DNA from 2 places in the Sporosarcina sp. FSL K6-3508 genome. Region 2 is predicted to be linked to the other one. Evidence: riboswitches for the same ligand, from Rfam matches in the RefSeq annotation. Region 2 holds a riboswitch; the other holds the start of a gene.
What was found. A riboswitch is a leader RNA that binds a small molecule or an ion and turns the genes downstream of it on or off. The one in region 2 is predicted to bind FMN.
Positions count from the first base shown of each region.

Region 1: linked by a shared signal. The riboswitch ahead of MKX97_RS06460 (ECF transporter S component) and the one ahead of ribD (bifunctional diaminohydroxyphosphoribosylaminopyrimidine deaminase/5-amino-6-(5-phosphoribosylamino)uracil reductase RibD) in region 2 are both predicted to bind FMN.

Region 1 covers NZ_CP152016.1:1,386,825-1,391,042, reverse strand. Annotated here, with positions in the region: gene MKX97_RS06465 (MFS transporter) at 113-1,318, opposite strand; gene MKX97_RS06460 (ECF transporter S component) at 1,571-2,152, opposite strand; FMN riboswitch at 2,341-2,475, opposite strand; gene MKX97_RS06455 (GerMN domain-containing protein) at 2,548-3,753, opposite strand; gene MKX97_RS06450 (sigma-70 family RNA polymerase sigma factor) at 3,746-4,218, opposite strand, start outside.
Region 2 covers NZ_CP152016.1:2,374,115-2,378,332, reverse strand. Annotated here, with positions in the region: gene MKX97_RS11680 (GNAT family N-acetyltransferase) at 4-846, shown strand; gene menC (o-succinylbenzoate synthase) at 836-1,948, shown strand; FMN riboswitch at 2,006-2,340, shown strand; gene ribD (bifunctional diaminohydroxyphosphoribosylaminopyrimidine deaminase/5-amino-6-(5-phosphoribosylamino)uracil reductase RibD) at 2,467-3,555, shown strand; gene ribE (riboflavin synthase) at 3,559-4,203, shown strand; gene MKX97_RS11660 (bifunctional 3,4-dihydroxy-2-butanone-4-phosphate synthase/GTP cyclohydrolase II) at 4,218-4,218, shown strand, end outside.

The DNA.
Region 1 (4,218 bases), 990 kb from region 2:
GATCTGATGGCACAATTTTCATTTAGCTATAGCACTCTTTGCAGACGATATTAAATTAATTAACTAAGTGAGAATGTGGGTTCGTAAAACAACAAACCCACATGTTAAAATACTATTCCATTATGTTCCGAACAAACAAATGCTTATTCTTATATACAATCAACGTGACGATAGCAAGCATTAGTCCCGAAACAAGAAAAACACACCTGACCCCAAATAAATCTGCCAGAATACCCATACCAAGAGAGGATATTCCGAATATCCCTGTTGAAATCGCCCCCAAAGATGTATATACAGTAGACAACTTTTCCTTCGCTACGCTGGTTTGAATTACTGTTTGTTGAGGAATGCTCTTTAACTGTCCGAATAAACCAATTCCAACTGCCAACAATAAAGCAATCATCGGATTGCTGGTTGCACTAAATAATATAGTTATAAAAAAGCTAGATAAAGAGCCAATGAAAATTATTTTGGCAAGCTTTCTTTCGACTAGAGAAGAGTATTTTATGCAATAGATGCTTCCGATTATTAGCCCTAAAAAGAAGGAGCCGTTGATGAAGCCCCACCATTTTTCGTCTACGTGCAGTGCATCACTGACAAACACATACAAAATAGCGGCAATCCAAACTGTAGCAGCCACGGTTTCCAAGACTTCCATATATGCTATTTTCCGTAATACAGGGACATCAAACAAGGTTTTCCAACCAACTTTAATCCGATCGAGCTTTTTTTCCTGTTTCGATCTCTGATTTTTTACATTATCCAATAAAAACATCATGATACTTGATAGTGCAAACATGAGACTAACAACCCAAATTAACTGCTGTACATCCATGAAAATCAAAAATAAACTGCCTACAAACCACATCACCGTTTGAATGAATTGGGATATCGTTTCAGCTACACCGTTCGCTCGAACTAATCTTTCTGGCTCTACGTACTGCGGTATCATGGTTAGTTTTATCGGATTAGCACATCCGTCAAGGAACGCAATGCCAGAGATGACGAGAAACACCAAATAATAATTTGCTCCTGATATCCCACTTAAAAATAGTCCTAGTACTACGATCAGGCCTGTTTTTCCCAATTGTGATCCAGTCAGTAACCACTTCAAATTAACTTTACCCATTACTAGAGGTGTCAAAAGACTCGATAAAAACATCGAGGAGGTAATTGTAAAAGGCACAAAGGACGCAGCCGTTGCAGATCCTGTTAACGCAAAAATCGTGCTTATAATGCCAACCATATACAGAACATCACCAATACTTGCAAGTGACTGCCCTGTTATGAGTAAAATGAAGTTTTTATTCAATTGTATATCCCCCAATTAAAATTAATTAACTTAGAAAGCTGGGGATTCTTAAATTGGACTGTTCATATACCCTTGGCTCCTTTACCTTTAGAGATAAACCTCGGGGGATTAAGGTTTATCGTTTTTTGGTTAGACTATTTAAAACCTATTGGTATAACAACTAAACTTTGTAATCCAACATTGTTTACCATGTTACGAGCACCAAATCAAAAAATAAAACAGCAGCCCCTTTTTAAAAAGAAACTGCCGTTTGTTTAATTAAACTAATAACTTCTTCTGTTGCTGGAGAATCCACTTCTCCATACTTCTATATAACATCAACGAAATCGCCAATAATATGACACCTTTAATGAGGTTGAATGGCAAGATCCCTAAAATGACCATTTTATAAAGTGCATCACCGGTTACAGCTGGCATACCAAGGAAATAAGTGTACATCGGGAAAAACACAAAGTAATTCAATACACTCATACCAATTGCCATTGCTGTTGTACCTGCGATCAAACCTGCCGCCAGCCCTTTTGTCGAACGATATTTCATGTAGATCCAATAAATCGGCATGATGAACATGACACCTGTTGCAAAGTTTGCAATTTCACCTACAGGAACACCCGTTGGACTACCGGATAAAAACCAATACATGATATTCTTCAATAATTCCACACCGATCCCTGCAACTGGTCCCATTGTCATGATTGCGACGACAGCCGGAACTTCACTGAAATCAAACTTCAGAAATCCAGGCAATGCAGGCAATGGAAAGTTAAACTGCATTAAAACGGTGGATATACTTCCTAAAACAGCAATCAAAATTAACTTGCGTAACTTCATGTTTTTCATTTGTTCCTCTCTCCTTTTGCGATTCACTTCAAAAGAGGAAAGGCTTGCTCATCTGCTGCTTCGCTAAAAATCCCTAAAGCAAATCGCTTTAGGGAGAGTTAAATGCACTGTTAATAACAGATAAATTTTCAAGGATTTATCCGAGTTTAAACAAGCATCATTTTGCGTACACAAAAAGATGGCTGCACCTTCACCTTCTCCCATCCAGACTATACTGTCGGCTCCGGAATCTCACCAGAATCAGCTGTTAAGCTCGCGGGCTAAAAATAGAAGACTATTTTATTTCCGCCGGTCGGGAATTACACCCTGCCCCGAAGATGAATCAATATTATGTTATATTCCTATTGTAACTAAAAAAAACTGTTTTGTAAACTACTTGAGTCTACAAAACAGAATTATTTGAGAATAAGGAATTTCGGATTCGCTCCAATTGGTTTCGGCAGCGGCTGTGTAAAATCAAAATCCTGCCATTGCTCTTGCATTATTTGATCGAACTGTACTTGTCGATCAAAGCTTGCAGCAGTCAATAAAATACCTTCGATTAATTGCATAGCCTCTTCCACTTGCATACTATCCAAATCTAATACATCACTAAATTCCACATGGAGCACTTCCTTGTCTTCCGAGACTTTAAAATCTACGCCTTCTGGAACGACACTAGAATAAATGTCATTCGGCTTTTTCTTCATGCTCAACAAAGCTTCTTGTGGCGATTTAAAGGATTTACCGAAATTCGAAGAAAGCAACTCTTCCCCATTTTCTTGAGTGAATCGATAATAGGCTTGTTGCGATTTAGAGCCTTTCAGCACAATAGGTTTGCTCGCTTCACCGATCTGATCAAATACAATAGGCGATCCGTCTTCTCGAAGAAATTTGACTTCATCAAATCCGTAAAACGTATCTTGAACGGCTTGATTCAACATCTCTAGCGTAGCGCTCGCCATGTCGTACGAATGGTCTGCAGCAAACTTCATCCATACTTGTTTTTCATTCGATGAAATCACCGCGTTAAACGGGTGATACTCAGTGAAGCCGAGTGATTCCTCATCTAGTTTTCCGGCATACATATTGTAAAGTGCAACAGCATCCGGCTGTATCGTTCCTAAATCACTTTCTACCAACTCATTCGGTATAAGGAAGGTCACAGGTACAACCGTTGCCTGATTCGTCGCCAGACCTATATGAAAAGAATTCTGTTTAGCTACGTCAGACGGATAGACGGCATAATGCGGGGCCGTCGGTAAAGCTTTAGAGAATGTCGCCATATCTTGACTTGACTCGGTTGATTCTGAATTTTCTTCCAGTGATGCCGGAGCAGGGTCCGCATTATCCACCGGTTCTGCTTTATCCATCGATACTTGATTCGATGGATTGAGAAACGTCGGCACTAAAATACTGAGCAATAAAATCGCTGCAACAGCCACAAGAATCGGCTGCCATTTCGCTTTCATCCGCTTCTTCTTTGGCTGGGGTTCTTCGTTTACTCTCGGATCTTTCTTAAGTCTTGCTAGTACATCCTCTTTAGAGCGGTGATCTGAAATCGTAGGCATTTCGCGTAATGTAGTTTCAATTTTTTCTTCATTCCACTTATCATTACTCATTTGATCGCCCCTTTCTCACCGAACGTGCTTCTACCTTTTCCTTCAAAGCCTTTACTGCACGATGCTGGGTAGTTTTTACTTTACCCTCTGTCCATTCCAAAACTTCTGCAGTTTCAGCAATCGTGAGGTCTTGGAAGAACCGCATGAAAATGACCATTTTCTGATCGCCTGTACAGTTATGCAATTCTTCCAAAACTAGTCGTTTCTCTTCATCCGATTCGATAAGTTGCTCAGGCAGGAGATCGTGTGCAACCAATTCCTGTGTTTCCCAATCGAAATGAAGATCTGTATGCTTCTTCATGGTTGCTTGTTTACGGAAATAATCAATCGAGACATTTTTCGCAATTGCAAACAGCCATGTTTTCTCTGAACTTTTTCCTTCGAAGTTGCTGTATGATTTCAGTACGCGAACATATACTTCATGCATTAAATCTTCGGCTATGTCTCGATTACGAGTCAAATAGA
Region 2 (4,218 bases):
CCGATGACGAATGTACAAATTAGAAAAGTGACTGAAATTGAAGAAATTTATGCGGTGCAAAAACTTGAGAAGCAAATCTGGGGAATGGAGCCGATTCCTGTTCATCAAACGATTACTGCGGTGAAAAATGGTGGCCTGATTGTCGGCGCGTTTGCCGGCGAGCGAATGATTGGTTTTTCCTACAGCTTTGCAGGATTCTCTGAAGGGCAGTCGTATTTATGTTCCCATATGTTAGCTGTCGATCAAGAATTTCAATTAATGGGGATCGGTAAGTTGTTGAAAGATGAACAGCTACGTTTGGCGCGCGAGATGGGTTATGAATTAATTGTCTGGACATTTGATCCACTCGAAAGCCGCAATGCCTACCTAAATACATCAAAATTATACGGAGTCTGTTACGACTATATCGTCAATTGCTACGGTGAAATGGCGGACGGTCTGAATAAAGGCTTACCGACCGACCGTTTTCAAGTGGCGTGGTGGATTACTAGTCCGCGAGTGAATGAATGTTGGCAACCGATAAATCTTCAGTACATGTGTCCGTTTACGGTTCGCCTGACAAATGAAAATCACCCTGAGCTGCAGTTACCTGAAGAAAACGATTGGCTGTCGGCAGAAGCGGTAGAAGTGCCCGTTCCAAAACATACCCAGCTGCTGAAGACTGAAGACTCCCAGTTGGCGCTTGATTGGCGTTTGAAAACAAGGAATCTATTTCAACAACTGTGCAGCGCAGGGTTTGCATTAATTGATGTGCGCAGAACGGATGAAGCTGTACAATACTATCGTTTTTGTAAGCTTTCCATGATTCCATTACAAAATGAAAGTAGTGAGCCGATTGAAAATTGAAAGTGTAACCATTCGTAGGATGAGTATGACGATGAAGAATCCTTTCACAACGAGTTTCGGAACAATCCATCAAAGAGACTTCCTGTTGGCTACAGTGCAAGATGAACTGGGCAACGAAGGTTGGGGAGAAAGCGTGGCGTTCACTTACCCATGGTATAGCGAAGAGACAACGGAAACATGTATTCATATGTTGCGTGATTTCTTGATTCCGGCGGTGCTTGGTAAGACAATCGAACATCCGGATGAAGTGAATGAATTTTTTGCACCTATTCGAAAGAATAACATGGCAAAGTCGACGATTGAAGGTGCGGTTTGGGATTTGTATTCAAAACGTCACGATATGTCGCTTGCCGAAGCGTTAGGCGGTGAACGGGATCATATTGAAGTCGGGATCAGTATTGGCATTGAAGAACGTGTGGAAGACTTACTTGCCAATGTGAAAGGTTTCATCGATGAAGGCTATAAGCGGATTAAGGTGAAGATCAAACCGGGGCAAGACGTGGAAGTCATCCGAGCGATCCGCAACGAATTTCCCGATGTGCCATTGATGGCAGATGCGAACTCTGCCTATACGCTGGATGATGCAGAAGTTTTAAAGGAATTGGACCAGTTTAATTTGATGATGGTCGAGCAGCCGCTTGCGTCTGACGATATTATCGATCATGCAAAACTTCAGAGACAAATGTCGACACCGATCTGTTTGGATGAAAGTATCCATTCCTTGGAAGATACCAGGAAAGCTGTGGAGCTTGGGAGCTGTCGGATTATAAATATTAAAATCGGACGTGTGGGCGGTTTGACGGAAGCTAAGAAGATCCACGACTACTGCGCAGCTAAAGGGATTGATGTGTGGTGCGGTGGGATGCTGGAATCAGGCATCGGACGAGCGCACAATGTCGCTTTAACGACGCTGCCGAATTTCACACTGCCTGGAGATACGGCGGGTTCTTCTCGTTATTGGGATCAAGATATTATCAAGCCTGAGGTAGTAGCGGAAAATGGTTATATTACCGTGCCAAATGAAGCTGGTATTGGTTATAAACCGGATATCGAAGCGATCGATCAATTCACGGTGAATAAGTGGGTATTTAGAGCTGAATAAATATTCAGTGATTGTCATTTCACTATTAGTTGTGCTAGACTCTTAGGTAATCGAATAAGTTTCCTTCGGGGCAGGGTGGAAGTCCCTACCGACGGTGATGAGCTTACAAGCTCTTAGTCCGTGACCCGGATGCTTTTATCTAAATTCAGCAGAAACCCTCACTTCCATAAGTGGCGGTATGAATACGGTGGCTTTTCTGTTCAGTGGGTGTTCAAACGCCCGCTGAATCCAGATAAAGCCTCTGGCAGATGTCATGGATTTTGAAATGTGCGAGTACATTTCAAAATCCATGCGCAATCACGCCTAGGTGTGATTGATTAGCTAAAAAGCAGAAGGTGGATTTGGTGAAACTCCAAAGCCGACAGTTAAAGTCTGGATGAGAGAAGGAACAATGCGTTTTTAAAATCTACATTTATAACGCTTATTTTGTCATGGTTACAAGCCCCGCATTTACATTTTGCGGGGCTTTTTGTTTTGTCACGTCACAAGAGGAATTTTGCAAGTTGGAGTGTTGTGCAGTGAAACAAGATTATATGGAAATGGCGTTGAAGTTAGCTCAAAACGTTAATGGTCAAACTTCTCCGAATCCGCCAGTTGGCGCCGTGATAGTGAAAGACGGTAGAATCGTCGGAATGGGTGCTCACTTGCAGGCGGGGGAACGACATGCTGAGCGGGTTGCGCTTGATATGGCCGGCACAAAAGCGGAAGGCGCTGATTTGTATGTAACTTTGGAGCCTTGTTCTCATACAGGTAAAACTTCGCCTTGCGCAGATGCGATTATTCGGGCTGGTATCCAGCGTGTCTACGTGGCGATTTCCGATCCCAATCCGTTGGTTGCCGGCAAAGGCATGGAACGACTTCGTGCTGCGGGTTTGGAAGTAGAGAAAGATGTATGTACCGATCAAGCACAGAAATTGTATGCACCATTTTTTCATTTTATACGAACGAAAACACCTCATGTGACAATGAAAACAGCGATGACGATGGACGGTAAGATTGCAACATCTACAGGAGACAGTAAATGGGTGACGAGTGAGCAAGCAAGGCTCGATGTCCATCTGCTTCGTCATACCCAAGATGCGATTTTAGTCGGCGTTCAAACGATTCTTCATGATGACCCCCTTCTCACCACCAGATTGCCCCGAGGTGGAAAACATCCTATTCGAGTTATTTTAGATACTTGGTTACGAACACCAATTGATAGTCAAGTCATTCAAAACAATGCTGCACCTACATGGATTTTTTGTGGGAATGAAGCAGAATACTTGCGTGAACAGTTGCTCCAAAAGCCGCACGTCCGAATCATACGCATGCCGAAAATTCAGCTTGATATTGAAGAGATCCTCTTGCGCTTAGGCTCTGACGGTGTCATGACGTTATTGGTAGAAGGTGGTGCCGCGGTCAATGCTTCATTCATCAGGGCGCGTGCCGTTCAGCGTGTTATTTGCTATATGGCGCCGAAGTTACTTGGCGGCAGTGGCTCGCTGACACCTGTTGGTGGAACAGACCCGGAGATTATGGGAGAGGCCTTCCCGTTGATTTTTGAAAGTGTGGAAATGATTGGCCCTGATATTAAAATTATAGCGCTACCGAAAGAGAGGGATTGACCGTTGTTTACAGGGATTATTGAAGAAATCGGTTCAGTCAAAAGTGTACAGCCGGGAGCGCAGTCGATGACATTGACGATTGCAGCTTCTACTGTATTAGCCGATGTCCAATTAGGTGACAGCATTGCAGTCAATGGAGTTTGTCTGACAGTCAAAAAGTTTTCGAAAGAACAATTTTCTGCAGATGTCATGCCTGAGACCGTCTCTTCTACCTCACTTCAACAATTGAAGGTGGGAAGTCGAGTGAATTTGGAACGTGCTCTTGCAGCTAACGGTCGATTTGGCGGTCATTTCGTCACGGGACATGTCGATGGTGTCGCCATCATTCGTGAAAAACGTACTATCGATAATGCACTTTATATTCGGCTGGCTTTGCCTGAACAGTATAGTCCGTATTTATTGCCAAAAGGCTCGATCGCATTAGACGGTACGTCACTGACAATTTTTGATGTGAATGAAACAGATATTACGATTTCGTTGATTCCGCATTCCCAAGAAATGACGGTCATTGCGAAAAAGTCCCTAGGGGATGTTGTTAATTTCGAATGCGACATGCTGGCGAAGTACGTAGAGAACATGCTTAAGAGACGAGACGCGAAAGAACAGCCACTGACAGAGGATTTTCTACAACAGCACGGATTTAAGTGAAGGAGTGGACAGAGA